4 regions of the uncultured Zoogloea sp. genome follow, and region 1 is predicted to be linked to each of the others. Evidence: riboswitches for the same ligand, from Rfam matches in the RefSeq annotation. Region 1 holds a riboswitch; each other region holds the start of a gene.
The links. A riboswitch is a leader RNA that binds a small molecule or an ion and turns the genes downstream of it on or off. The one in region 1 is predicted to bind cobalamin.
Positions count from the first base shown of each region.

Region 1 (7,124 bases):
ACCTGATCTCGTCCTTCGATTTCATGTGCTCGACGCCGACCCTGTTCAACAGCGGCACCCGCCACTCGCAGCTGTCGTCCTGCTACCTCACCACGGTATCGGATGACCTGGAAGGCATCTACCAGGCGGTCAAGGAGAACGCCCTGCTGCAGAAGTACGCCGGCGGCCTGGGCAACGACTGGACCCCGGTGCGCGCCCTGGGCAGCCGCATCAAAGGCACCAACGGCCAGAGCCAGGGGGTGATTCCCTTCCTCAAGGTGGTGAATGACACCGCAGTGGCGGTCAATCAGGGCGGCAAGCGCAAGGGCGCGGTGTGCGCCTATCTCGAAACCTGGCACCTGGACATCGAGGAGTTCCTCGACCTGCGCAAGAACACTGGCGACGAGCGCCGCCGCACCCACGACATGAACACCGCCAACTGGATTCCCGACCTGTTCATGAAGCGGGTGATGGACAACGCCGACTGGACGCTGTTCTCGCCGTCGGACGTGCCGGACCTTCACACCCGCTTCGGCGCCGATTTCGAGGCCGCCTACTGCGCCCACGAGGCCCGGGCCGACGCCGGCGAGATCCGGCTCTTCAAGCGCATCCCGGCCGTGCAGCTGTGGCGGCGGATGCTCACCATGCTCTTCGAGACCGGCCACCCGTGGATCACCTTCAAGGACGCCTGCAACCTGCGCTCGCCGCAGCAGCACGTGGGCGTGGTGCGCAGCTCCAACCTGTGCACCGAGATCACCCTCAACACCTCGGACGACGAGACCGCCGTGTGCAACCTGGGCTCGATCAACCTGCTCGCCCACCTGAAGGACGGCGCCCTCGACCAGGACAAGCTCGCCCGCAGCGTGCAGACCGCCATGCGCATGCTCGACAACGTGGTGGACATCAACTTCTACGCCACCCCAAAGGCACGCCGGGCCAACCTGCGCCATCGCCCGGTGGGCCTCGGCATCATGGGTTTTGCCGACTGCCTGTACGCCCTCGGCCTGCCTTACGCCAGCGAAGCCGCGGTGACGTTTGCCGACCAGTCGATGGAGGCCGTGTGCTATCAGGCCTACCGCGCCTCCACCGAACTCGCCCGGGAGCGCGGCCGCTACGGGAGCTTCGAGGGCAGCCTGTGGAGCCGGGGCATCCTGCCGCCCGATTCCCTCGACCTGCTCGCCGCCGGCCGCGGCGGCCAACTGGAGGTGAACCGCGACAGCCACCTCGACTGGCCCGCCCTGCGCGCCCGCATCGCCCGCCACGGCATGCGCAACGCCAACTGCGTGGCCATCGCCCCCACCGCCACCATTTCCAACATCGTCGGCGTGTCGGCCAGCATCGAGCCGGCCTACCAGAACCTCTACGTCAAATCCAACCTGTCAGGCGAATTCACGGTGGTGAACGAAGCCCTGGTGCGCGACCTCAAGGCCCTCGACCTGTGGGACGAGGTGATGGTGGCCGACCTCAAGTACTTCGACGGCGCCCTCGCCCGCATCGACCGGGTGCCCGACGAGATCAAGGCCCGCTACGCCACCGCCTTCGAGATCGAGCCCGAATGGCTGATCGAAGCTGCCGCCCGCCGTCAGAAGTGGATCGACCAGGCCCAGTCCCTCAACCTCTATCTCGCCACGCCCTCCGGCCGCAAGCTCGACGAGATCTACAAGCTCGCCTGGCTGCGCGGCCTCAAGACCACCTATTACCTGCGCACCCTGGGCGCCAGCCAGCTCGAAAAATCCGGTGGCCGCGACGACACCCCGCCCGCCGACGAAGCCCCCCGCTTCTGCGCCATCGACAACCCGGAATGCGAGGCCTGCCAATGAGCACCGCCCGCTTCAACGACTGGGACATTCCCGCGCCGGCCCCGGTGCCCGCCATGGCCACCGACGCCCGGGCTGCCATCAACGCCGCCGACAAGCGCATCGTCGGCGGCCGGGCCGACATCAACCAGCTCGCCCCGTTCAAATACCCCTGGGCGTGGGAGTTCTTCCTCAAGGCCAACCGCAACCACTGGACGCCGCTCGAAATCTCCATGGCCCAGGACGTGCACGACTATCACCACAAGCTCACCGACGCCGAGCGCCACGTCTTCGAAAACGTGCTGGCCTACCTCACCACCTCCGACATCCTCGCCATGCGCAACATCGGGCTGGCGGTGATGGAGAAGATGAGGGCGCCCGAACTGCAGATCTACCAGGCCCGCCAGGTGTACGAGGAAGCCCTGCACACCTGGACCTACCAGCACTGCATCGAGACCATCGGCCTCGACCAGCAGGAGATCTACAACCGCTACCGGGTGGTGCCGGCCATTCACGGCAAGATCGCCCTCGCCAGCCGCCGCCTGGAACGGGTGATGCGCCCGGATTTCGACCTGCGTGACCGGGCCAACCTCCACGAGTTCGCCCTGTCCTACTTCTTCTTTGCGGCGATCTTCGAAGGCTGCTGGTTCTACAACGGCTTCACGCCCATCTTCGCCCTGCAGCGCCGGGGCCTGATGAAGGGCGCCGCCGAGCAGCTCCAGTACATCATGCGTGACGAGGTGCTCCACTGCGCCTTCGGCATCCGCGTGGTGCGCGAGCTGCTGAAGGAGGAAGGGCTCAGCCTCGACCCCGCCGTCCTGCGCACCCTGTGGGATGAAGCCGAGGCCGCCGAGGCCGACTACGCCGCCTACATCCTGGGTTCGCCCATCCTGGGCTACAACGCCGGGCTGCACATGGATCAGTTCCGCTTCATGGCCAACCGCCGCGCCCGTCAGGTGGGGCTGGCCGAACCCTTCCCCGGCGCCACCAACGTGCTGCCCTGGCTCGACGAGCAGGCCAACCTGCGCAAGGAGAAGAACTTCTTCGAAACCCGCGTCACCGAGTACCAGACGGGCGGCGCGCTAGCCTGGGATTGACCCGGCCAGCGCCTGCCCGGCGCCGCGCAGCCGGCGCCAAGCCCGATCCCGGGCGGCTGCACCCCCTGCGACAGGTGCCTGGTTCCGCCCTTCCGGCGAAACCGGGTGAAACGGGAACGGGGTACGCGGCGGCCAGTCCGCCGCCAAGCCCCGGCTGCCCCCGCAACGGTAGGCAAGTGCGGACCCTTCACGGCTGGCTTCTCCCGAAGCCGCCCGCCACTGGATACGTCCGGGAAGGCGAAGGGTCAAGACTTGCGAGCCCGGAGACCGGCCTGCCGCGCCACGCCATCTGCCCCACCGGGCAGGTGGATCTGCCATCGACCGTCCGCGGGGTAGCGGACAGTCCGACCAGGAGCCTCACCATGTCCCACACCCACACCCCGGCCACCGCGGCCCAGCCCCTTCCCACCACCGCCGACGACCTGCGCGATCCCCTCGACCGCCTGCTGCCAGCCCCCGCGCCGGGCGAGCTGTTCTCCCTCGTCGACGTGGTCTTTCCCGGCCAGTCGAACCACCATGGCACCCTCTTCGGCGGCGCCGCGCTGGCGATGATGGACAAGTTCGCCTTCGTCCTTGCCAGCCGCCGGCTACGCCGCACCGTCGTCACCGCCGCCCTCAGCCAGACCCACTTCCGCTCACCAGTGCCCGCCGGCCATCTGGCCGAGGTGAGCGGGCGGATCGTCCGCACCGGGCGCCGCTCGGTGGACGTGGAAGCCCGCCTGTGCGCCGAGGACATGCTCACCGGCGAACGCACCCTCTGCCTCACCGGGCATTTTGTGATGGTGGCAGTGGGCGACGAGACGGAATCCACCGAATCCATCCCCCTCCTGGACGCCGTACCCGCCGACGTGGTGCGGGTGGTGGAGATCGTCTTTCCCGGGCAGGTCAATCACCGGGGCATCCTCCACGGTGGGCAGGCCCTCGACTGGCTGGGCAAGGCTGCGCTGGTCGCCGCCACCCGCCGGGCCCGCAAGCCGGTGGTGATGGCTTCCAGCGAGACCCTCGACTTCGTCGCCCCGGCCCGGGTGGGCGACATCGTCGAGACCCGCGCCCGGGTCAGCTCGGTGGGACGCACCTCACTCTGCGTGGAGGTGACCATGACCGCCGAGACACCCCGGCAGGCCGGGTCGCGGCTGTGCACGCGGGCATCGTTCGTCTTCGTGGCCATCGACGAAGCGGGCCGCCCCACGCCGGTCGGCGCAGCCCATCAGTCCGGGAGCGCGGGATGAACCCCCAGTCCACCTCCCTGCGTCTGGGGGGCGACGCCCGCCTGCGGGTGCTCGCCCACCTCCTCGCCCTCAACCCGGCCGAAAGGGTCAGCCGCTTCAACGCGCCCCAGTCTGACACCAGCATCCGGGCCTATGTGGCGCGCGTCGATTTTGCCCGCGACCTCGTGCTGGCAATCGGCCCGGCGGAGCATCCACCCCTCGCCCTGGCGCATCTGGGCGTCGCCGGAAACAGCGGCGAGCTGGGCTTCAGCGTGCTCGCACCCTGGCGCGGGGCGGGTCTGGCCACCCGGCTGTTTGAAGCGGTAGTCGCCTGGGCGGAGGGCAACGGCCTGGAGCGGGTGCTGTGCATCGAAGGCCACCCGGCCGCCCGGCGGATCGTGGCCAGGCTCGGCCTGCGCAAGTTGCAGCGTTTCGAGCCACCACGGCTGACGGTGCTGGTCTCGCCTGCCGCACCCAGCCCGACCACGCCACGTACCCGGGCCAGCCCGAACCCTATCCCCTGCTGATCCACCCGGGCGCACAGCCGCGTGCTGCGCGCCCGAAACAGACGCAGTCACCGCCGAATCCACTTACACTCCCCGGCCCTCACGCCCCAAGCCCTGATGAAACACCGCCTTCTCCGCCTGCTTCACCTCGCCCACCGCTGGCTCGGCATCGTCACTGGGGTGCTGATCCTCGGCTGGTTCGTGTCGGGCATCGTGATGCTCTACGTGCCCTTCCCCAAGCTGACGACCGAGGAGCGGCTGGCACACCTCGAACCACTGCAGCCGGACGCCATCCGCATCAGCCCGGCCGTCGCCGCCCAGGCTTGCGTGGAGAAACCCCGCAGCGCCCGGCTGGCAATGGCCGACGGGCGTCCGGTGTTCCATTTCAGCGCCGGCAAAGAGGCCTGCAGCGTGTGGGCCGACGACGGCACGCTGGTAGCCGTCACGCCCGACACCGCCACGGCCGCCGCGCGGCACTTCCTGCCCGGCGCGCCAACCACCGGCGTCGAAAGCGTCGAGCGCGACCAATGGACTGTCTACACCACCTACAACCCTCACCGCCCGCTGCTGCGCGTGTCCCTGGACGACGCGGCAGGCACCGATCTCTACGTCTCGTCCCGCAGTGGCGAGGTGCTGCTGGACACCACCCGCTTCGAGCGGGGCTGGAGCTGGATCGGCACCGTCGCCCACTGGATCTACTTCACCCCCTTGCGCGGCGACGACACCACCCTGTGGCGCCAGCTGGTGCTGTGGCTGCCGGCCGCGGCGATGCTCACGGTGGCCGCCGGGCTGATCCTGGGCATCCAGCGCCTGCGCCTGCGACGGCGCTATCCGCGGGGCGCGGTCACGCCCTACCGGGGCTGGAAACGCTGGCATCACCTGCTCGGCGTTTCCGTGGGCGGGCTGGCCGCCACCTGGCTGGTGTCGGGCTGGCTGTCGAATCATCCCTTCGGCCTGCTGGCCTTCAGCAGCCTGCCGAAGGGCGCCGCCCAGAAGCTGGCCGGCGTGGCGTTCAGCCCGTCGGACGACCTCGCCCTGCTCCACCGCCAGCTCACCCAGGTGCCCGACGCCCGGGAGGCCGAGTGGTATCGCTTTGGCGGCCGGAGCTATCTGGAAGCACGCACCCCGGGCGCCATCCAACGCATCGACGACCAGGCCCGCCCGGCCACGCCCTTCACGCCGGAAACCCTCGCCACCGCCATCGCGGCCATCGAGGGCCATCCGGTCGCCAGCGCCGAGCTCATCCACGCGCCCGACCTGTACCACTACGGCCGACGCAATCAGGCGGTCTTCCCGGCCGCACGCATCCGCCTCGCCGACGCCGAGGACACCACCTGGTATCTCGACCCCGCCACCGGCCGTGTTCTGTCCCGCATCGATGACGCCAACCGCCTGCACCGCTGGATCTTCAACGGCCTGCACCGGCTCGACATTCCGCCCCTGCACGCCCTGCCGACGCTCCGCGAAGGGCTCGCCACGGGCCTGTGCCTCCTGGGCGCACTCCTCGCCGGGAGCGGCTGCGTGCTCGCGTGGAGACGGCTGCGCCACCGCAAGGCATCCGCCCGCTGAAAACGACAATGCCCGGACCCTCCCCCGGGATTGACGTGTAGCCGCCGATGGACGGGGCACTGATCCTGATCCGCCCCAACCGTAGCCCCACCCGCCCCGAGACGCTCGACGAGATCGCCGGCGGAGCACTCATCCCCCCAGCCACCCAAACGCCATCCGGGTGCGGGTCGAATCCACCCTGACGGGCGCCGGGCGGCGACTGAAGATCGCGCTCGAGATCGATGGCGTGGAGGCCAATCTCGTTCGGGTGGCCGAAGACATGGCCAGCGAAGTGCTGTCCCATGAGGCCATCACCACCAAGGCCGGCGAGTGGCTCGCCAACCCCGTCACGCCACAGCCGGCAGCCCACCCCCGGGGCCGTAGCGCAGCCCGCGCGCTCACCGGCACGCCTCACCTTGCCAGCCCTTCCACACGCGCGAGGCACACCATACGGCCGGGCATCCCATCCGTTCCGCATCCCCCGCCCCCGAAAAACCCTCCCGCGCGGAGGGCCTCCGGGGCCGTCATCTGCCCCCGCCCACGCAGGATTTCGGCATCCACGGGGCCGCATTTTCCCGACAAATCAAAGGCCTGAGCCACCTTGCCGAAGTTTTTTCCTTGATTTTCCAGCCTAAAAACACTACTACATGTAGTAGAAAAAAAAGTTTTGAAGCACTATTGATTTTTTTAAGTATTTGTTTTTAAAGGTCAAAAATTTTTGCTCATTTCTTTCTCCGGGGGTAAGCTATGCGCCGACTTACATCATTACCGATCAGCCATCCAAGAGCCATGACCGCCACGACCAAAACCGCCAAAGTCCAGCCCGCCACCGCCGCCAACCTCGAACCGCAGGAGATCTCCGGCGAGGTCCTGCTGGAGAAATACGCCAAGGGCAACGAGCAGACCATCTCCGACGTGCGCCTGCGCGTCGCCCGTGCCCTGGCGGCGATGGAATCCGAAGAAAAGCGCCTGTTCTGGGAGACCAAGTTC
Region 1 covers NZ_CALAYQ010000055.1:2,231-9,354, reverse strand. The annotation lists gene Q0672_RS07480 (ribonucleoside-diphosphate reductase subunit alpha) at 1-1,799, shown strand, start outside; gene Q0672_RS07475 (ribonucleotide-diphosphate reductase subunit beta) at 1,796-2,872, shown strand; cobalamin riboswitch at 2,935-3,163, shown strand; gene Q0672_RS07470 (hotdog domain-containing protein) at 3,235-4,101, shown strand; gene Q0672_RS07465 (GNAT family N-acetyltransferase) at 4,098-4,607, shown strand; gene Q0672_RS07460 (PepSY domain-containing protein) at 4,704-6,155, shown strand; partial or broken gene Q0672_RS07455 (adenosylcobalamin-dependent ribonucleoside-diphosphate reductase) at 6,924-7,124, shown strand, end outside.

Region 2 (7,124 bases), on a different contig from region 1:
AAAGCCCCCGTCAGCCTCACCCGCATCAGCCGCGACGACATCGCCAAGAGCGGCGGCGCCAGCCTGCCCGACGTGCTCGGCCTCGCCGCCGGCATCGACGTGCGCCCCATGTCCGGCGCGCTGGGCATCGACACCGTGGTCGACCTGCGCGGCTTCGGCGAAGCGGCCGGCAGCAACACCCTGATCCTCCTCGACGGCCAGCGCCTCAACCCGGTGGACATGAGCGGCATCGACTGGTCGGCCATCCCGCTGCAGAACGTCGATCGCGTCGAGGTGATGCGCGGCACCGGCGGCGTGCTGTTCGGCGACCGCAGCGTGGGCGGCGTGATCAACATCATCACCGACAAATCCGGTGCCCCCCGCGCCAGCGCCGGGCTCACCCTCGGCAGCTACGGCTATCACCGGGTCGATGTGTCCGCCGCCGGTTCGGCCGACGCCACCTACTTCAACGTGTTTGCCAACTACGCCGACGTGAACGGCTGGCGCAAGAACACCCAGGGCGACCAGCGCGCCGTCTCCGGCCGGGTCGGGCACATCCTCGGCGACGAGCGCGAAGTCTTCGTCGACGTGGCCGCCTATGGCGATTCCAACGGCCTGCCGGGCTCCATCAAGCGCGCCGACTACGACGCCGACGCATCCCGCGCCCGCAGCCTCACCGACCACCAGAAGCGCGAGGGCTACCGCCTGCGCCCGGGCGTACGCTACGCCATCACCGACACCCTGATGCTCGAAGGCGAGATCACCTACAACACCTCGCGCCAGAACGCCGTGTACGGCGCCACGCCCTACATCGCCAACCGCGATACCACCGCCTTCACCCCGCGCCTGCAGTGGCGCCACGGGCTGGCGGGGCTGGCCAGCACCACCGTCGCCGGGCTGGATGTGTTCCACGGCAAGGTCGACAACGTTGCGCTGGATCAAGCTGGTTCCCAGCTGTCCCGCGCCTTCTACGTCCAGAACACCACCTCGCTGCGCTCCGACCTGCACCTCACCCTGGGCGGGCGCCGGCAGATCGTCCGTCAGCACGCCGAAGATCGCGCCAATGGCATCGACGGCGAAGCCACCCACGCCCGCAACGCCTTCGAGGCCGGCCTCGCGTGGGATCTCGACCGCAGCACCCGGCTGTTCACCCGCTGGGGCCAGGTGTTCCGCTTTGCCAACACCGACGAGCTCTTCGGCTACGACCCGCTCACCTACGCCCCGGTGTTCACCGGCGGCAACGTGCGGCCCCAGCACGGCACCAACCTCGAAGTCGGCGCCCGCTACAAGGCCGACGGCCTGCTGCTGCAAGGCGCCATCTACCGTCTCAGCCTCACCGACGAGATCGGCTACAACCCCATCACCTACGCCAACGAGAACTTCGACCGCACCCGCCGCGAAGGCCTCGAGCTCGAAGCCCGCTGGCGCGCCCTGCGCAAGCTCGAGCTCAACGCCGGCCTCATCACCCAGAACGCCAAGTTCGTGGATGGCCCCTACAGCGGCAACACCGTCACCCTCGTGCCCAACCTCAAGTACCGGGTGGGCGCGGTGTTCGACGCCGCCACCGCCGGCCGCTACGGCGCCACCTGGACCCACGTGGGCAAGCGCCGCTTCGGGGGCGACTTCGACAACACCAAGGAGATGCTCGACGGCTACGGCATCCTCGATCTGCACGCCGACTGGAAGGTGCGTGACGTGACCCTGCAGCTGCGCCTCGCCAACGCCACCAACCAGAAGTACGCGCCCTACGCGCTGTATTCGTCCTTTGCCGGCGACTACTACTTCTACCCGGCGGAAGGCCGCACCCTGTTCGGCTCGGTGCGCTACGACTTCCGCTGAGTCGCCGCGCTTCATCACAGCTTCAAACCAGCAGGAACCTTTGGCCGGCGGCACCGCTGCTGGCCGATCGACGTGACCAAGGTGCCCCCGGGCCGGCAGGCCCGGGGGTTAAACGGGAAACAGGTGCGCGCGCTTCTCGCCGAAGCCGCAAGGCCTGTGCTGCCCCCGCAACGGTAAGCAGGAACACGACGCGTCACTGCGCCACTGGGCCCTTCGGCCTGGGAAGGCGACGCGCCGCGGCGGTGCCGGTTTCAACGGCCCCGCCCCACTGCAAGCCCGGATACCGGCCTCGGTTGCCTCAAGCGGAAGTGCCACGGGGTGGTGGCAGGCGCACGCCGGACGGTTTCCGACCGTCCCGGGCCAGCCTCTCCTCCGGGTGCTTTCACCAGCAAACCACCGGGTTGGCGGGGACGCCGCCCGGCTCGGGAGACCTCCATGACCTTCATCCGCCCCACCCTTGCCGCCCTCGCCGTGGCCACCGCATTCCCCCTCACCGGCCTTGCCGCCGACGCCGAACAGCCCCTCGTGGTCGTTACCGCGTCGCGCCAGGCCCAGCGTGCCGACGAGGCCATCGCCGACGTCACCGTGATCGACCGCGCCCGGATCGAACAGGCCGGCGCCAGTTTCGGCCTGCCCGAACTCCTCGCCCGCCAGCCGGGCATCCAGATGGCCACCAACGGCGGCCCCGGCAAGAGCACCTCCATCTTCATGCGCGGCGGCAACGGCAACCACACCATCCTGCTCATCGACGGCATGCGCATCGGCTCCGCCACCACCGGCACCGCCAGCTGGCAGGACATCCCCCTGTCGCAGATTGAACGCATCGAGATCGTCCGCGGCCCGGCCTCGGCCCTCTACGGCGCCGACGCCATGAGCGGCGTCGTCCAGATCTTCACCCGCAAGGGCCAGGGTGCACCGCGCGTCGACGCCTTTGCCGGCGCCGGCAGCTACGGCGCGCGGGAAGTCTCCGCCGGCGTCACTGGCGGCACCGAGCGCCTCAGCTACGCCCTGCGCGGCGGCTACACCGAGACCGAAGGCACCAGCGCCAAGATGCGCAAGGCCACCGGCTACAACCCCGACCACGATCCGTATCGCAACACCAGCGTCTCCGGCAACCTGGGCTACCGCCTCGCCGACGGCCACGAGCTGGGCGCCACCTTCCTCGCCACCGAAGGCCGCAACTTCTACGACGGCGAAGCCAGCTTCAACAACTACAACAACTCCGCCCAGCGCGTCTGGAGCCTCCACAGCCGCAACCGCCTCGCCGCCAGCTGGACGAGCACCCTGCGCTTCGGCCAGTCGGTGGATAGCTACGAAGGCTTCATGCTCAGCAAGCCCGCCGGCTCCACCATCCGCACCACCCAGGACCAGCTCGCCTGGCAGCACGACATCCGCCTGCCCGTCGGTACCCTGATGGCCGCCTACGAAAACCTCCATCAAAAGGTGCTCAGCGAAGGCGCCTTCGATGGCGGGCGTACCGTCAACTCGGCGCTCCTCGGCTGGACCGCCGGCCTGGGCGCCCACACCGTGCAGCTCAACGCCCGTCACGACGAGAACAGCCAGTACGGCGGCAAGACCACCGGCTACGCGGGCTACGGCTACCAGATCGCCAACGGCCTGCGCTTCACCGGCAGCATCGGCTCGGCCTTCCGCGCGCCCACCTTCAACGAGCTGTACTACCCCGGCTTCGGCAACGCCAACCTCAAGCCCGAAAACGCCTACAACAAGGAGCTCGGCCTGCTGTGGTCGCAGGGCGGCAGCTTTGCCAGCCTCACGGTGTTCCGCAACCGCATCTCCGACATGATCGTCACCTTCCGCAACCCCAGCACCGGCCGCTCGATGCCGTCCAACGTGCGCGAGGCGCTGGTGCAGGGCGTATCGCTGGCGGGTGGCACCCGGCTGGCGGGGTTCGATCTGGAAGCCGGCATCGATTTCCTCGACGCCAAGGACCGCGACTCCGATGCCAGCCTGCCGCGCCGGGCCAAACAGAGCGGCCACTTCCGCGTCAGTCGCAAAGTCGAGCGCATCACCGCTGGCGTCGAGCTGCAGGGCGTGGGTGGCCGTTACGATGCGGTCAGCTTCAGCAGCAGCGCCCTCGCCACCGCCACCGAACGCGACCGGCTGGGCGGCTACGGCCTTCTCAACGCCTTCGTGAAGTACGCCGTCACGCCCGACTGGAGCGTCGAAGGCCGGGCCAACAACCTGCTCGACAAGCAGTACGAGACCGCCTTCGGCTACAACACCCCCGGCGCCAACGTCTTCTTCGGCGTACGCTACGCCCCGAGGTAATTCGTAACCAAACCGGGCCGCGGGCAACCCCGGCCCGGCGCTGAACACACCCATGAACCCACACACCCACCGCCCGCAGGCGGCCTTCTGACGATGGCCGACGAGCTCCACCTCGCCACCCGCAGCGCCGCCGCGCCTGCTACCCGCCCCGGCGCCGGCCGGCGCGGGCGGCAGCGCGCCCTGCTGGTGCTCGCCGCCCTCGTCGCCGCAGCGCTGGCCGCCTTTGTGTGGGCGCTCTCCGCCGGCGCGTTGGCGGTCTCCCACGCCGATCTGCTCGCCGCCCTCACCGGCAGCGGCGGCGGCATGGAATCCGACATCATCCGCACCCTGCGCCTGCCCCGCGCCGTGGCCGCCTTTGCCTGCGGGGGCCTGCTGGCCCTGGCCGGCGCGCTGATGCAGGTGCTGCTGCGCAACCCGCTGGCCGACCCCTACGTGCTGGGCATCTCCGGCGGCGCGGCGGTGGGCGCGCTGGGGGCGATCCTGGCCGGGGCTGCCTCTGGCTGGATCGATGCCGGCGCCTTCATCGGCGCGCTGGGCGCGACGCTGCTGGTGTTCGGCCTCGCCCACGGCGACGGCTCGTGGACGCAGACCCGCCTCCTCCTCACCGGCGTCATCGTCGCCGCCGGCTGTGGCGCGGCCGTGGCGCTGATGCTCAGCCTCGCGCCGGAAGGCCGGGTCAAGGGCATGCTGTTCTGGCTGATGGGCGACGCCAGCAGCGTCACCCAGCCGTGGCCGGCGCTTGTCGTGCTGGGCCTGGGGCTGGTGGCGGTGCTGCCCTTCGCGCGGGAGCTCAACCTGCTCTCCCGGGGCGAGATCACCGCCCGGGCGCTGGGCGTGCGCGTCGGCCGCCTGCGCGCGCTCGTGTATGGCCTGGGCGCGCTGCTCACCGGCGTGGCGGTCACCACCGTTGGTTCGGTGGGTTTCGTCGGGCTGATCGTGCCGCATCTGGTGCGCCTCGCCATCGGCAACGACCAGCGCCTGCTGCTGCCCGCCGCCACCCTGGCCGGCGGGGTGCTGCTCACCGCTGCCGACACCGCGGCCCGCACCGTGGTCGCGCCCATCCAGCTGCCGGTGGGCGTACTCACCGCGCTGTTCGGCGTACCCGTGTTCCTCTTTTTGCTGACGAGGCATCCGCGATGAAGATGGACGCCCGTCCCCCGGTGCTCGGCACCGAAGCCCTCGCCGTCGAAGTCGGCCGGCACCGCGTGTGCCGCGATCTGGATTTCACCCTCCAGCCCGCCGACACGCTGGTCATCCTCGGCCGCAACGGCGCCGGCAAGAGCACCCTGCTGCACACCCTCTCCGGCCTGCGCCCGCCCGCTGGCGGCAGCGTGCTGCTCTCCGGCAAACCCTACGGCGACTGGCCCCGCGGCCACGAAGCCTGCCTGCGCGGCCTGCTCGCCCAGAGCCAGCCGGACTACTTCAGCGCCACCGTGCTCGAAACCGCCCTCGTCGGCCGCCACCCGTATCTGGGCCGCTGGGATTGGGAAGGCGAGGAGGACGAAGCCATCGCCCTGGCCGCGCTGGAGACGATGGGCCTCGCCGGCTTTGCCGAACGCCAGGTGCCCACGCTATCCGGCGGCGAGCGCCAGCGCCTCGCCATCGCCGCGCTGCTCGTCCAGCAGCCGCGCCTCTATCTGCTCGACGAACCCCTGGCTCACCTGGATCTGCACCATCAGGTGGCGGTGCTCGATCATTTCCGCGGCCTCGCCAAAGGCGGCGCCGGCGTGGTGATGGTGCTCCACGACATCAACCTCGCCGCCCGCTACGCCAGCCACGTGCTGCTGCTGGATGGCGAAGGCGGCCACGTGATCGGCCCTGCCGCCGCCGTGCTCACCGTCGACCGCCTCTCCGCCGCCTTCGGCCACCCGCTGCGGGCCGTGGCAGATGGCGACGACACGCTGTTCGTGCCCGTATAACAAGGTCGACCTGTAGGTCGGACTTTAGTCCGACATCGCGGGTCGATCAGGCAGGGCTTGTCGGACTGAAGTCCGACCTACAGAAACCCAAAAAACCCCATCGAGAGAACCCCATGACCGACACCGACTCCACCCTCGACTCCCGCCACAAGGCCCGCATGGAACGCAAGAAGGCCGTCGTGGATGCCGCCATCGCCGCCGCCACCGACAAGCGCGGCGTGCTGCTGGTGAACACCGGCAACGGCAAGGGCAAATCCAGCGCCGCCTTCGGCGTGCTCGCCCGCGCGCTGGGCCACGGCCTCCAGGCCGGCGTGGTGCAGTTCGTGAAGGGCCGCTCCGACACCGGCGAGGAAGCCTTCTTCCGCAGCCAGCCCGGCGTGAGCTGGCACGTGATGGGCGACGGCTTCACCTGGGACACCCAGAACCGCGCCGCCGACATCGCCAGCGCCCGCGAAGGCTGGGAGCAGGCCCGCGCCTTCCTGTGCGACCCGGCTATCGGCCTCGTGATCCTCGACGAGCTCAACATCGTCCTCAAGTACGCCTACCTCGACGTGGCCGAAGTCATCGCCGACCTCCAGGCCCGCCCCGCCCACCAGCACGTCATCGTCACCGGCCGCGCCGCGCCCGATGCGCTGGTCGAAGTGGCCGACACCGTCACCGACATGGGCGCCACCAAACACGCCTTCAAGGCCGGCATCGCCGCCCAGGCCGGCGTGGAGTTCTGAGCGCAAGACGCACCCCTCGATCTGTAGATCGGACTTCAGTCCGACAAACCTCACCCGCTCAACCCGCGCTGTCGGACTAAAGTCCGACCTACAGGGATGTGCCTTGTCTTTTTGTGGGGCGACGCGGCCGATGTCGCGCCTTATCGGCCGTCCCTACGCCCGGCCGCACCTCTCGATCTGTAGGTCGGACTTCAGTCCGACAAACCCTGCCCGATCAACCCGTGATGTCGGACTGAAGTCCAACCTACAGTGTTTTGCCCGGGCCGGCCTTGCGGAAAACCCCGGTTCTGCCGCCTGCCCGGCGCGGGGTAAGCTCGGGGTTTCGCCGATCCGAGTCTGCCCCCACCATGCACCACATCGTCTCCATCGAAGC
Region 2 covers NZ_CALAYQ010000138.1:7,707-14,830, reverse strand. The annotation lists gene Q0672_RS15600 (TonB-dependent receptor) at 1-1,818, shown strand, start outside; cobalamin riboswitch at 1,881-2,125, shown strand; gene Q0672_RS15595 (TonB-dependent receptor) at 2,254-4,107, shown strand; gene Q0672_RS15590 (iron ABC transporter permease) at 4,201-5,247, shown strand; gene Q0672_RS15585 (ABC transporter ATP-binding protein) at 5,250-6,026, shown strand; gene cobO (cob(I)yrinic acid a,c-diamide adenosyltransferase) at 6,140-6,751, shown strand; gene Q0672_RS15575 (D-2-hydroxyacid dehydrogenase) at 7,099-7,124, shown strand, end outside.
Region 2: another riboswitch for cobalamin. It lies ahead of Q0672_RS15595 (TonB-dependent receptor); the one in region 1 lies ahead of Q0672_RS07470 (hotdog domain-containing protein).

Region 3 (7,124 bases), on a different contig from region 1:
GGATGGCGGCGACGACCAGGGTCGAGCCGCCCTTGCGGCCGCGGATCGCCACCCACGGCACGTCGTCTACGGTCATCAGCAGGTCCTTCGATTCGGCGGCCGACACGAAGCCGACCGGCATGCCGATCACCAGCGCGGGGCGGGCGCCTTCTTCGCGGATCAGCCGGACCACCTCGATGAGCGCGGTGGGGGCGTTGCCGATGCCGACGATGGCGCCGTCGAGCAGGCCGAAGCGGTGGGCCTTGCGCATGGCCTGGACGGCGCGGGTGGTGTCTTCGCGGCGGGCGGCGTCGATCACGTCGGGGTCGGAGATGAACTGGTGGGTGGTGATGCCGAAGTGGTCGAGGCGGGGCCGCGAGAGGCCGACGCAGATCATCTCGACATCCGCCACCACGGGCGTGCCGCCGGCCAGGATGCGGGCGAGGCCTGCCTGCATGGCCTGCGGGTGGAAGGTGGTGAGGCCGTTGAACTCGAAGTCGGCGTTGGCGTGGATCATCCGGCGCACCAGCGGCCACTGGTCGGCGCTGTAGGCGTGGGGGCCGGTTTCGGCGTCGATGATGGCGAAGGAGTCGTGCTCGATGGCGCGGCCGGCGGCGGTGAGCTGTTCGGTGACGATGTTGGTGGTGCGCATGGTGGGTTCAGGCATGGACGGCGACGGGGGGGACGTGCGCGTGGTCGTGGCCCGGGACGTGGGTGTGGCTGTGGTCGTGGAGGTGCTCGGCTTCGGCGGCCTGGCGGTATTTGCAGCCGTCGCATTCGAGCAGCCCGCCTTCGGGCAGGGCGTGGCCGGCGACCTTGGCGTCGAGGAGGTCGAAGACGCCCTTGTCGAACCCGAAGTGGGTGCCCAGCGCGAAGGCGATCTGCGGGTACTGGGCGTGCAGGCGCGCCACCTGGGCCTTGATGCGCTCCATCAGCACGCCGGTGAAGAGGTACACCGGGACGATCGCCAGCTGGGTCATGCCCAGGCGCACCTGGCGCTGGACGACGCTTTCGAGGCGCGGCCAGGTGACGCCGGTGAAGGCGAGGTCCACCAGCTCGAAGTCGTTGTCCTCGAACAGCCAGCGGGCCATCTTGGCCAGCTCGCCGTTGGCGCCGGCGTCGGACGAGCCGCGGCCGAGGAGGATCACGCCGGTGGTCTGCGGGTCGGGCATGTCGAGGGCCTTCATCAGGCGGTCGAGCTGGCCTTGCAGCACCTGGAGGATCTCGCGGCCCATGCCCAGGTGGCGGGTGCAGCTGAAGCGCACCGCCGGGTGGCGGGCGCGGGCGGCTTCGATGGCGGCGGGCAGCTCCATCTTCACGTGGCCGGCGGCGTTGAGGATGAAGGGGATCACCAGCACGTGGCGGGCGTCGCGGGCGGCGCGGTCGAGGCCGTCGTCGAGGAGCACGTCGGCGTGCTCGATGAAGCAGGTTTCGATGCGCCAGGCGGGGTGGCGCTCGCGCCACTGGGCGGCGAAGTGGAGGATCTCGGTGTTGCCGTCCCGGTTGCGGGAGCCGTGGCCGACCAGAAGGATGGCGGTGTCGTTCATGCGGGGTTCTCCGGTGCGCGGGCCGTTGCCTTGCGGAAACGGTGTGCGAAGGCGGGGTCGTAGAGCTTGGAGCGGGCGAGGGTCGGCCAGTCGGCGGCGCCCAGGGTGGGGCTGGCGATGATCATGGCCTGGCTGGCGATCTTCTCGGCCTGACAGCGCTGCTTGATGTCGGCGAGGGTGCCGCGGACGATCTTCTCGTCGCCGGGCCAGCTGGCCTTCTGGACGACCAGGATCGGCGCGTCCTCGGCCCAGCCGGCAGCGCGCAGGGCGCGCTGGACCTCATGCAGCAGGGTGATCGACAGGAAGATGCACAGGGTGCTGCGGTGGGCGGCGAGGGCTTCGAGCTCCTCGCCCGGCGGCATGGGCGTGCGCCCGGCCACGCGGGTGAGGATCACCGTCTGGGTGACTTCCGGCAGGGTCAGGGTCTCGCCGGCGGCGGCGGCCGACGCGAAGGCCGACGACACGCCGGGCACCACCGCCCACTCGACGCCGGCGGCGGTGAGCGGGCGGGTCATCTCGACCAGTGCGCCGTACAGGCCGGGGTCGCCGGTCTGCAGGCGCACCACGCTGGCGTGGCGGGCGCTCTGGTCGAGGAGCCAGGCGGTCATTTCCTCAAGGGTCATGTCCTTCGAGTCGCGGATCTCGCAGCCCGGCGGGGCGAACAGCGTGGCCGCCTGATCCACCAGCGAGCCGGCGTAGAGGATCGCGCCGGCGCTTTCGAGCAGGCGCCTTCCCTTGACGGTGAGGAGTTCAGGGTCGCCGGGGCCGGCACCCACGAACCAGACCTTGCCGGTCATGGCTCAGACCGCCTGGGGCTGGAAGCACAGCCGCACCACTGCGCTGTGCTGGCTGCGGGCGATGGCATGCACCGCCAGCAGCGTGAGGATCGGCTCGACGGCCACGATGGCGGCGTAGGACGAGGCGAAGGAGAGCCAGGCGCTGAGCGGTGTGGCCACCTCGCCGATGGCCAGCCAGAAGCCGATCATCAGGGTGACGCCGCCGTAGAAGGCCGCGTCGAGCTTGAGGATGCTGCGCAGGGTGGGCCGCGTGTCGGCGGCGCGCAGGCGCTGGCCGAGTGTGGCATGCACCAGCACCAGCGGCAGGGCCAGCGAGAGGGTATTCACGCCCAGGTGGAGCAGGTCGGCCGGCGCGAAGATCAGCCCCTGGGCCAGCAGGCCGAGGGCGAAGCCGAACAGCGTCGGCACGAAACCGAGCGCCAGGTAGAGCGGCATCGCGCCCAGGAAATGCAGCTCCGACGGGCCCACCGGCAGGTGGAAGGCCTGCATGAACAGGGTGAAGGCGACTGCTGCGATCAGGCTGCGGACGATCAGCTGAGGCGCTTTGAGGAGGTGGACCGACTGGCTGCCCAACAGGGCGACGGCGGCGGCGTTGGCGGCGAGGATCTTGGCACTGGCGACGTACCCCGGTTCGATGTGCATCTTGCTTCCCTTCGTGACGATTGGACGAAGTGCGGCAAGGCATCAGGGGGCGCGCAGAAGCAGCGAAAGACGAAAAGACGGACCGGTGGCCAGCGGGCCGGGCAGGCGAAGACCAATGGCGGACGTGGTTCCGGAAAGGCGGATGGAACGGGAACGGACGGACAGTGATCGGGCAAGCCCATCGGTCGGCTCTGCCCACACCCCGGGGCCAATACCACACCAAAACGTCACAGGCCGGTCTTCTGGCTCGCCTTCATCCTCTTCTGCCGACCTTCCCGTGCGCGAGCACAGTGGCGTTGAGCAGATTCGTCAGGCTTACAGCAGCGGGGGCTGCGCCGGAATGGCCAGGGAGCGCGTGCTCCCGACGTCACCGGACTTCCCGTTTCACCTTGCCTGCAGACGCAGGCTCGGCACCCGTAACGGGGCGGAGTCTAACCGCATGTGCTACGACGCGGCAAGCCTTCGTGCCGATGGGCCGGCTTTTTATGAATCCTGCCTTCAGCCCGGTTCGGGCAGTGCCGACAACGCATTACAGGTCCGATCACCCCGACCAGACAAAACACCGCGGACAGCGCGGGCACGAAGGAAGAGGGACAACATGAAACCGAGGGTTTCGCCGACGACGGTCGAGCGTTCGCTGGGTGACGATGATTTCATCGTCACCAAGACCGACGCAAAGGGCCGGATTCTCTACGCCAACCGGATCTTCATCGCGCTATCGGGCTACACCGAGGCCGAGCTGCTGGGCAGCCAGCACAACATCATCCGCCACCCGGACATGCCGCGGGCGGTGTTCAAGCTGCTGTGGGATCACATCGCGGCGGGGCAGGAGTTCATCGGCTACGTGAAGAACATGGCCAGGGACGGCAGCTTCTACTGGGTGCTGGCGACCGTGACGCCGGACCGGGACGGGGAGCGCGGCATCGTTGGTTACACCTCGGTGCGCCGCAAGCCGCAACGCGAGGCGGTGGCTGCAGCCAGCGCGCTGTACCGGGAGATGGCCACTGCCGAAGCGGCGGCCGGGGCCGCGCGGGCCATCGAGGCGGGCACCGCGGTGCTGATGAAGGCGCTCAACGGGAGGGGCTATGAACAGTTCGTCCTTGCGCTCTAGGCTGGCGCTGCTCCTGTGGGGCCAGGCGGCACTGCTGCTGGCGGCGCTGGTGACGGGGTTCTTCGTCGGCGGATCGCACCCGCTGATGCTGATGTGGCTGGTGGCGGGCGTCGCGCTTGCCGCCTGGGGGCTGCGCCGGCTGCGGCAGGCGCTGGCGCCGCTGGACGGGCTGCTGGCGTTGGCCGGGAAGGTCGGCGAGGGGGATTTCTCGTCGCGCATCACCGGCATCGGCGATCAGGACGAGATCGGCCGGCTGGGGTGGGCGATGAACGATCTGCTCGACCAGCTGGAGGCGTATTTCCGCGAGTCCGAAAGCGCCTTCCGGGCGCAGATGGACGGGCGCTACGCGCGCATCGGCCAGCGCTCCGGCCTGCACGGCGGGCTGCAGGCGGCGATGACCGCCCACAACACCCTGCTGGCGTCGATGGCGGCCCATCTGCGCGGCCAGATGAAGACCCTGCTGCTGAGCAACGCCGGCATGCTCAACGCCGGCAACCTGATCAACAACCTCACCGGCAACCAGGCCGACATGCTGGCGATCACCGCTCAGATGCACGAAGCCGCGGCGACCGCCACGGCCACCGCCAGCGAGGCGGGCGAGAGTCAGCGCACCGTGACCGAGGTGGTGTCGCAGCTCGACGGCATCGGCACGCGCATCCTGCAGGTGGCGTCGGCCATCGACGAGATGACCGCCCGCAGCCGCGAGGTGGCGATGTCGGTGGCGCTGATCAACGAGATCTCCGACCAGACCAACCTGCTGGCCCTCAACGCGGCGATCGAGGCCGCCCGGGCCGGTGAATCGGGCCGTGGCTTTGCGGTGGTGGCGGACGAGGTGCGCAAGCTGGCCGAAACGACCCGCGGTGCGTCCCAGTCGATCGGTGAGGTGATGCAGGGCCTGATCGGCCAGAGCGAGGCGATGCAGTTGAATGCCCGCGAGATGAGGGAGATGACTGCGTGTTCGCAGCAGGTGGTGGGCGATCTGGCCGCCACCTTCGGGCGCTTCGCGCTGGCGGCCCGGGAGACCGAGCGTCAGGCCGCCGAGGTGCACGACAAGAGCTTTGCGACCCTGGTGAAGCTCGACCACATGATCTACAAGCAGCGCACCTACCTGTCGCTCAACAGCGATGGTGACTGCGAGCACGGTGCGCCGGTGGCTGTCGGTCACGAGGCGTGCCGCCTGGGCCGCTGGTACCGGGGCGACGGGAAGGCTCTGTTCGGGACGCTCCCGGCCTACGGCAAGCTGGAGGCGCCCCACGCGCTGGTGCACGACAGTGCCCACCGGGTGCTGGCGCTGCTCGAAAAGGACTGGCAGAACGACGCCACGATCCAGTCGCAGATCGTGGACGAGCTCAACAACATGGAAACCGGCAGCCGCCAGGTGATGGAGCTGCTCGACCAGTTCGTCGTCGACAAGCACGCCGGGCGGGCCTGAAGGTTCAGGAGCCCCGTAGTCGGCTGGGTTGTGCTGGGCTCGCGGAACTGCAGCAAGGCTTGTGCGTCTGGCCCGCGATCAACCGGGAGCCACATGCAGTTCGAGACGGTGGTCGAAGCACCTGAGCGCAGAGGCGAGATGCCTGCCGTGGCGGCTTGAGCCGGAAGGTGTTGGGTCCGAGTCGGCCGGCGTTTGTCCGAGTTGCCGGCCTCGTTGCGTGGCGGTGGTCAGCCCAGGGTCAAGCCGTGCATCACGACCGTACCCGAAACCACTCCGTTCGAGCCGCGGGAAAAACCGCCACCACCTCGCCCGACGGCGCGGCAATCAGCTTCATTGCCCACTCGGCGCGGGACAATGATTCTGGCAGGTAACGCTCGATCGCTTCGCCGAGCGCCTGCCAGCCTGGCATTTCCTCGTTGAATTCATACACGCGCCCATCCTTGGCAAGGATCACCAGACAAAGCAATTCGCCAGCGTAGATGTCGCGCTTGCAGGCATCCAGACGACGCACGTCACACCACGACACCCGGTCGCTACCCATCGACACGCCAGCGGCGTCAGCCGAAACCGCCAGCGCTTCGACTCGCCCCCGCCGAATCAAGGCAGCCAGGCGTTTGAGGTAGCGCCCGATCATTCCCATCTGAACGTCGTCACAAAATCGTAAGCGGCTTCACCCGCGGCTTTCCCGGTCTCGCGCCCAATCCAGCCACCTCCGAGTCCGCCCAAAATACCGCCGACAACACACAACGTCCCCGTGGTCACCTCACCAACGACCGGTACAGCCAGGGTTGGCGATCCCATGGCCGCCAGGGAAACGCAACCGGCCCACGCACCGCCGACACCACCTGCCGCACCAACGCCCAAGCCTGTGTATTCACGTGCAGCCGTACGACCGCGCTGTTCCGAAGGCACCTGCATCACGACCATGGTCGTCACTGTGATGTCCAGAACAATCAGGGTCGATCCCGCCACGCGAAACACCATGCTCAACCGATTAACGGTAGCACGTGATTTGCCGACACTTTCCAGCACGGCTTCGATGCTGCCCTTTCGGGCCAGCAAATCGCTCGGCTGCGGGAGCTTGGAACCCGGTTTCAGAATTTCCGAATACTGCTTGGCGAAAGGACTCAACGGCTTTCGAAACTCTTCGACCAATGTGTTACGCGCCCGGACCATTTCCTCAAACTCGATGTTGGTGATGTTCCCGCGCCGAAGGAGTTCATTGGCCTGCACCTGCAATACCTTGTCGGCGTGATCGTACGCCAACCGCCAATACGCATCCCATGCCATTGGCGCAGTCATGCTGCTGGTAATCTGGACAGACTCTCGGAAAGCCGGGCTGAGCAGCACCTTTTGCGCCCGCGGGAGAAACTGGGGGCTCCCGGGCGAGGCTTGATAGATGCCGAGCGGGCCCGGAACGGCATATGGTGCTTGAGACGAGATTCCGAAATCGAAGCCTTGCTGTTCAACCGGATTCAAAAGGCTGCCAGGTATGCGCGAACCGACCATTCATGTCTCTCCAAGGAACTTCATCCCGATCCTTTAGCCCAGGAACATCCTGTAGGCCGGGTTGGCGGTTTCGTCGACGTATTCGTAGCCGAGCTTGTCGAGGAAGC
Region 3 covers NZ_CALAYQ010000038.1:78,295-85,418, reverse strand. The annotation lists gene Q0672_RS05550 (precorrin-8X methylmutase) at 1-631, opposite strand, end outside; gene Q0672_RS05545 (sirohydrochlorin chelatase) at 639-1,526, opposite strand; gene cobM (precorrin-4 C(11)-methyltransferase) at 1,523-2,323, opposite strand; gene Q0672_RS05535 (energy-coupling factor ABC transporter permease) at 2,327-2,965, opposite strand; cobalamin riboswitch at 3,180-3,398, opposite strand; gene Q0672_RS05530 (PAS domain-containing protein) at 3,564-4,076, shown strand; gene Q0672_RS05525 (methyl-accepting chemotaxis protein) at 4,051-5,508, shown strand; gene Q0672_RS05520 (hypothetical protein) at 5,759-6,142, opposite strand; gene Q0672_RS05515 (hypothetical protein) at 6,139-7,017, opposite strand; gene ilvA (threonine ammonia-lyase, biosynthetic) at 7,051-7,124, opposite strand, start outside.
Region 3: another riboswitch for cobalamin. It lies ahead of Q0672_RS05535 (energy-coupling factor ABC transporter permease); the one in region 1 lies ahead of Q0672_RS07470 (hotdog domain-containing protein).

Region 4 (7,124 bases), on a different contig from region 1:
GCCGGGCGCTCGATGGCGCGCCCCTTGTCCACGGGCTTGGGCTGGCTGAGGGCGCCCTGGGTGTTGGCGGCGATCGCGGCCAGCAGGCCGCAGGCGAACACGAGCATTACGTCAACAAGGTTGACCAAACTTGCGCGAGGGTCTTCGTCCCGGTCGTCGAAGCGAGCATCGAGCCGGGAATACAGGCGCAGGCGGCGGCGCGGGGCGTTTGCGGCCTTCATTCCGCCTGCTCCATGCCTTCGAGCAGCTCCTCGTACCAGCGGCGGCGCAGCTTGCCCACCACCAGCCCGCCAATGCCGGCCACCAGGCCCAGCACGGTGGCGTCGAAGGCCACGGTGACGGCGCTCGCCAGCTCGCCCGGGTTGCCCTGGCCTAGCGCGGCAAGGCCCGGCCCGAGGGGGATGATGGTGGCCATCAGGCCCAGCATGGGGGGGGATGCGGGCGAGCAGGTCGGCGCGCTCCAGCCGGTGCCGCGCGACGCGCTGGACGGCGAGCACATCCCCCACCGCGGCGAGGCGGCGCAGGCCCCACAGGCGTTCGCCCAGGGCGAGGCCGGCTTCGGCAAGGGCGATGGCGCAGGCGGCGACCAGCGCCAGGAGGGCCGGGGTGAGCAGCCAGGTGACGGCTTCATGGAGCCAGGAGAGGGTGTGGTTCATCGGGATTCACCGGTTCGGTTTCGGGTTGGGGAAAGGGGCAGGCGCCGGGCGCTCCAGGCGAGGCCCAGCAGGAAGAAGAGCGGCACAACGGCCAGCGCCGCCTGCGGAATGGAAGCGCGCGCTTGATCGGCGGGTGCAGGGCGCACGACCAGCTCGGTCTGGCGGACCGGCTGCGGGGCTTCGGCGGGCGTCTCGGGCGGCGGAGAGGGCTCGGCCTGCGACGTGGAGCGGGCCTGCGCCGGGGCCGGGGCCGCTGGCGCCGGGGTTGCGGGCGCGGCAGCCGGCAGCGTCGCCCCCTGCGCCCGGGCCAGCGCGACGCCCAGCGCCTCTGCGTCGGTGGAGTCGATGCGCGGGCGCAGCCAGTCCCACATGGGGTGCTTGGGCGCGGCGTGGCCGCTGCCGGGCAGGCCGTTCTTCGCCACCAGCCGGGCCAGCTCGCCGCCCATCTGGCGGATCGTCGCGGCGTCGGCCTGCCAGAAGCCCTTCTCGGCCGCCACCATGAAGATCGCCAGCATGTGGGCCTTCACGTGGGCGTTGTGGCCCTGGGCCAGGAAGCGCGGCAGGCCGAGCTTCTGCTTGTCGTCGAACCAGGTCTCCTTCACCTCGTCCCAGGCCCACTGCTTGATGAGGTCCGGCCGCGTCACCTGCCAGCCCCACAGGTTCTCGAGGAACTCCTGCCCCATGGTGCGGGCGCCGGCGTAGCCGTGCTTCATCAGGGGCTTGAGCCATTCCGGGTTGAGGTAGCGGCCGCGCAGCTCCGACAAGAGCGCGGTGGCCAGCGGCTCGACCGCCGGATGGGCCGGGTCGGCATGCTGCAGGATCAGCCCCTCCGGGCGCCGGCCGGTGAGCGTCTCGACGCCCAGCGAAAGGCCGCCCAGGTAATCGAAGGCGTCGTTGTTATCGAGCAGGCCATAGAGGTTGCTGGCGCGGCCGTGGTAGCTGCGGGCGACCCCGGCGAGCGCCGTCTCGAAGGCCGCGTGGGTGGCGTCGCCCGCAGCATCCAGCCCGTAGGCGTGGCCCATCCGGTTGAGGTAGACCCGGCCCAGCTCCTCCCGCTCGCGCCACGCGCCCGAGCGTTCGGCCAGCCGATTGACCCCGGCGCTGTAGGCGCCCGGCGCGTCGCCGAAGATGCGCAGCGCCGCCGCCCGGCCCGCGTCGGCCAGCGCCAGCCCGCCCTTGGCGAGGGTGTCGGTGCGGCCCATCCAGGCGCGGGCCACCACGTTGCCGACGAGCGGCTCGCGCCCCAGCGCCACGCCGCTTCCCAGCGGCACCAGCGCGGCGGCCAGGGCGTCGGCGAGCTCCGGGCGCTGCTCGGCGAGCACCTCGGCCGACGCGGCCAGCGCCAGCCGGCCGGCCCGGTCGATCTGATTGAGCAGGTTGGGGTACAGATCACGGAACAGCCCCGAGGTGGTGACGATCACGTCGCGCCTTGCCTTGCCGGGCAGGAGGCGCACGTCGGTGACGATCCCGCGGGCGTTCCACACCGGCTCCGCCCCCAGCAGCGAGAGGCAGAAGGCGACCATCGCGCCCTCGTCGCGCACCGCGTCGGAGGCCCACAGGATCACCGCGTCGCTGTCGGCACCGGCACTCACCTTGCGGGGTCGGGCGGTGGCCTTGTCGGCAAGGCTGGCGCCGAGGGCGTAGCCCAGCCGGGTGGGCAGCAGGTCGCCATCCACCGCATGAAAGTTGCGCCCGGTGGGCAGCGCCTCGGGCGAGCGCAGCGGGTCGTTGCCCTTGCCCGGCGGCACGAAGCGCCCGGCAAGCCCGGCCAGCAGGCCGTCCATCTCCAGCCGCGGTGAGGCGGCCAGCTTGGCGGCGATGGCCGCGTCGTAGCCGCCCGCCACCTGGGCCATCGAGCCGGCCATCAGGGCCAGGGATTCGGCGCTCCAGTCCTGCCCGAAGACGTGCAGGCCGTGGGGCATGAACTTCTCCTGCAGCTTGGTGAGGTAGTGGCCGATCTCGTGGGCGAGCAGATCGTCGTCGGCGTCCTCGAAACCAATGCCGCGCACCTCCAGCACGTCGGCCATCGAGGCTTCCAGCTCGGCGCGCAGGTTGAGGGCAACCACCTGCTCACGCATGGTGCGGGCAGCCTGGGCCTTGAGGCTCTCGCTGTTGGCGGCCTCGAAGCTCTCCACCACCTGGCGCAGTTCCAGCAGCCTGTCGTAGAGCGGCGTCGCGGAGAGCGGCGGGGTGAGGTGGTCGACGATCACCGCCAGCCCGCGGCGCTTGGCCTGCACGCCCTCGCCCACCCCGTCGACGATGTAGGGGTAGATGCCCGGCAGATCGGCGGCGACGAGGCTGGGGTAGTCGTCGGCGGTGAGGCCCACCGCCTTGCCCGGCAGGAACTCGTAGGTGGAATGGCGGCCCAGGTGCACCACCGCGTCGGCCCGGAAGCGGTCGCGCAGCCAGTGGTAGAAGGCCAGGTACTGGTGGGGCGGCGACACGCTGGTGTTGGCGTGGAGCAGCTCTTCATCAACCTCCCAGCCCCGCGGCGGCTGCGGCCCGACGAAGACCTTGCCGAAGGTGAGCCCCGGCACCAGCAGCTTGCCGTCCGCCACCATCACCTTGCCCGGCGCAGCGCCCCAGCCGCGCAGGCCCTCGACGCCGTAGCCGACGATCCGCCACGCGAGGTTGGACAGGCTCTCGCACCTGCGCAGGGGCACGTCGGCGAGGCAGCCGCGGTAGCCGGCTTCGAGTTCCTTCAGGCCGGCGATGGCCTCGGCGCGGCGCGGGTGATCCGCGCCTTCGGCCAGATGGTGGAGCTCCTTCATCACCGATTCCACCCGCTTGCGCCCCAGACTGCGCTCGCCGGCGCGTTCGGCTTCCAGCACCTCGGCGTGGAGCCGGCCGAGGGGGCCGGAGACCATCTCGCCGCGCACCCGCTCGGGCAGGCCGGCGAACCACGCTTTGTAGTCGGCGGCGCTCACACCGGCCACCTCGCGGGAGAGCTCGGCCAGCGCGGTCTTGTCTTCGGGCAGATTCACGCCCCGGGCCATGATCCCGTCGAGCAGCGACGCGGGCGACGCGGGCAGCTCGCCGGTGTCGTAGCCCTCGGCCTTCAGGCGCGTGAGGATGGCGAACAGCGAGGCGGGCACGTCCAGGTTGTCGGCGCCGATGTTCTGCCGGCCTGGCGGGTGGTTGTAGTAGACGATGGCCACCCGCTTGTCGGCGTTGGCCTTGGCGCGAAGCTGCTGCCAGCGGGTGGCGCGGGCCACCAGCCGGGTGATCTCGGCGGCGATGGGCTCGGTGCGGCGCAGCTCGACGCCGGTGAGCGGATCAACTCGCCCCGCCCCCACCGCCGACACCACGATGGGCTGACCGATGCCCTGCAGCTCGGGCAACGCCACCCGGTACTGCACCGAATCCACCGGCAGCCCCTCGGGCGACAGGCGCCACTGGGTGGCGGTGCGCTCGGTGAGGCGGATCGCCTTGATGACCGGCACATCCAGCTTCTTCAGGGCTTCGGTGACGGCCTCGCGGTTCTCGGCGGCGCCGACCACAAAGTCCTGCACCACCACCAGCGCCGCAGGCCGGGCCGGGGCGAGGAGTTCGGGCAGGCGCTCGATGGCCTCCCGCGAGGCGCCGCCCCAGCGGGTCAGCACCTCGGCGCAGGGCAGACCCTGGCGGCGGGATTCGCCGCAGATCGCCGCGGCGGTGCCGGATTCGATGTTGGCGAGATCCAGCACCGCCAGCGCCGGGCCGGCGGGCAGCAGGCCGGATCGCCAAGCGCTGGCGTCGGTACGCTCCACCTCGCCCACCCGCAGGCGCAGGGCCGGTTCGGGCAGCGGCGGCGGGAGCGCCTTGCCGGCGAGCAGGTGGGCGTACAGGCCGGCGAGGTTGTCGGCACCGCCGGCCTGCCAGCTACGGCGGGCGGCGAGCCATGCCGCGGCGGGCGGGTGAGCGGCGGCGGCATCGAGGGCCTCCGCGGGCGGCTGCTCGGCGGCGAGCTGGCGCAGGGTGTCGGCGGGGAAATCCGCCAGCGCGCCGGCCGCGCCGCGGCTGTGCAGGTTCAGGCGCTGCTCGCCGTTCATCGCCAGCACGGTGGTGGCACGGCTGGCCGGCAGGGCGTCGACCAGCCGGCGGGCCGGATCGCCGAATACCGACACCGCCAGCACCGCGTCGGCGTCGAGCCACTGGCGCAGCTGGCGATCGCTGGCGGCGAGGAGCTGGGCCGGCGTGCGCAGCACGACGCGGTCGCGGGGATGGCTGGCGAGGTGCTTGCGGGCGCCTTCGACGGCGGCCGGCGCGGCGCGGTCGGTGACGACACCGAACAGCGTCGCCGCGCTCGCCGGTAGCGCGGCCAGCAGGGCCGCGGCGAGCAGGGCGCGAGCGAGGGTGCGGCAAAAGCCTGAGTGTGGTCCTGACATCCCGTCTCCATGGGCCGGATCGCCGGGCCGGACGGGGACGAGAAAAGACGGAACGAAACCGCGCGGCGGGACACGCCGGCAGGAGGACGGACGCCGGGCTGGCCGGCGGACGGACACATTTCGCTCGCCAGGCCCGCACCCCGGGGCTCAGCAGAAACAATGTCCTCGGGCCGGTCTTCTGGCTCGCCGTCGTCCTTCCCCATCCGCCTTCCCGGGCTGGTGCCCAGTGGCATGTGGATGGAGTCGTCTGGCTTACAGCAGCGGGGGCTGCGCCGGAATGGTCGGAGGGCTTGCCGCCGACGTCACCGGACTTCCCGTTTGGCCGTTTCCGCGAAGGCGGATCGGGCACCCGGAGGAACAGGGACGCCGAGGTTAAGACAAAGTCGGCAGCCCGGCAAGCCGGATGTCACCTGCGGGCGTGTCGGAGCCCCCTCAGCCCGGGGCGTCGCCAGGCCAAGGCTGGGTAAATTTTCTCGATTTTCGGACGGATCAAGACCCAATCCGGGCCGCATGTCAGCATTTGACAGGCAGCTTTGTCAAAATCTGTATAAATAACAGAAGTAATCAAAGCGGCCGGTTTCGTCGCCGTCGAGCCCCCTATAATCGAGCCCGATCGTCATATCACGCACGACATCGGGCGTGATCGAACTCACCCAGCCAGGGGCTCCGACTTGGAACGACCCGAACCCGCCTTCCAGCAGCCTGACAGCAACATACTGCACCTGCGGGGCGAGGCCGGACGACTGCTCGCGCACCTGGAGATGCATCTGGCTCGCCAGCCGGACGACCTGACCAGCCACACCCGGCGGATCCTGATCGCCTGGCAGCTGGGCGACGGCGACGCGACCTACGGCGCCCTGGTGGATCTGTTCATCGTGCTGGCCGAGCGGGGCGTCGGCCTGAAGTCCGCGATGCTGTCGCAGACCGCCCTGCAGCTCGACCCGCCCCAGCGCCGCTTCCTCGCCAGCCACCTCGCCAGCGGCGTGCGCGCCGACGAAAACGTACAACCCCCGGCCAGCCGCTCGGTATTGACGCGCGGCCTGGTCGGCATGACCACCCCGGCCCTCTGACCGCCTTCGGGAGAAACACCATGATGACCGCCCAGCCTACGCTCCGCCTCTGCCACACCGGCATGGACAGCCGCTCGCTGTACGCCTTCGAGATATTCCTCTCGCGCGTGGACTCCCGTGCCTGTCAGATCACCGATGAAACCGCCGCCGACGTGGCCTTCATCGACATCGACAACGACCTGGGCCGCTACCTCCTCGAAGGTCATCGCCTGCTCTACCCGGGCCGCCCACTGATCGTCAGCACCCAGAAGGCGCCGCTGGACAACGACCCGCTGACCATCCCGGTCACCAAGCCGGTGGGCCTCGCCGCCTTCTCGGCCGCCCTCGAACAGGCCCGCCGCCTGCTGCCGCCTGCGCCGGTCGTCGAAGCCCCCGTGGCGGCCATCGACACCGGCACCCTCGAGGACGCCGACAGCATCCCCGACGAAATGCCCGTCGAGATGCTCTTCAACCGCACCGAGCCGCGCCTCGCCAACGCCGATCCGGTGGCCCTCCTGCGCCAGCTCGAAGAGCGCCTGTCCACCTTCTATGTGGGCTCGATGCCCGATGTGGATCTCGACGACCTGATCGCCCGCAACGCCATCTATTACACCCCGGACCAGTTCCTGCAGGGCGAGATCACCCGCGCCGTCGCCCACGCCCGGGAAATCCACCGCCCGATGCGCATCGACGACGCCAGCGGCACCGCCCTCTACCTCGACCCGCAGAGCGGCAAGGCGCTCCAGGCCCGCAGCACCAACGCCCTGCGCGCCCTGGCCCAGCTGCCCACCCGCGGCACGGTGAAGATGAGCCGCGTCGAGCCCGGCGACGCCGTGCGCATGGACACGCTCGAAAGCCGCCCCCTCGAAGCCCTCGAATGGGACGTGGCCCTGTGGGCCTCCCGCGGGCGCCTGCCCCGGGGCACCAGCCTGGATCACCCGGTGCGCCTGCACAGCTGGCCCAACCTCACCCGCCTCGCCGTGCCGCCCGAAGCCATGCGCATCGCCGGCCTGTGGTCGCGGGGCGGCTACAGCCTGCGTGACACCGTGAGC
Region 4 covers NZ_CALAYQ010000209.1:49,477-56,600, forward strand. The annotation lists gene Q0672_RS23030 (DUF2149 domain-containing protein) at 1-221, opposite strand, end outside; gene Q0672_RS23035 (MotA/TolQ/ExbB proton channel family protein) at 218-427, opposite strand; gene Q0672_RS23040 (cobaltochelatase subunit CobN) at 653-5,023, opposite strand; cobalamin riboswitch at 5,174-5,391, opposite strand; gene Q0672_RS23045 (hypothetical protein) at 5,695-6,093, shown strand; gene Q0672_RS23050 (hypothetical protein) at 6,114-7,124, shown strand, end outside.
Region 4: another riboswitch for cobalamin. It lies ahead of Q0672_RS23040 (cobaltochelatase subunit CobN); the one in region 1 lies ahead of Q0672_RS07470 (hotdog domain-containing protein).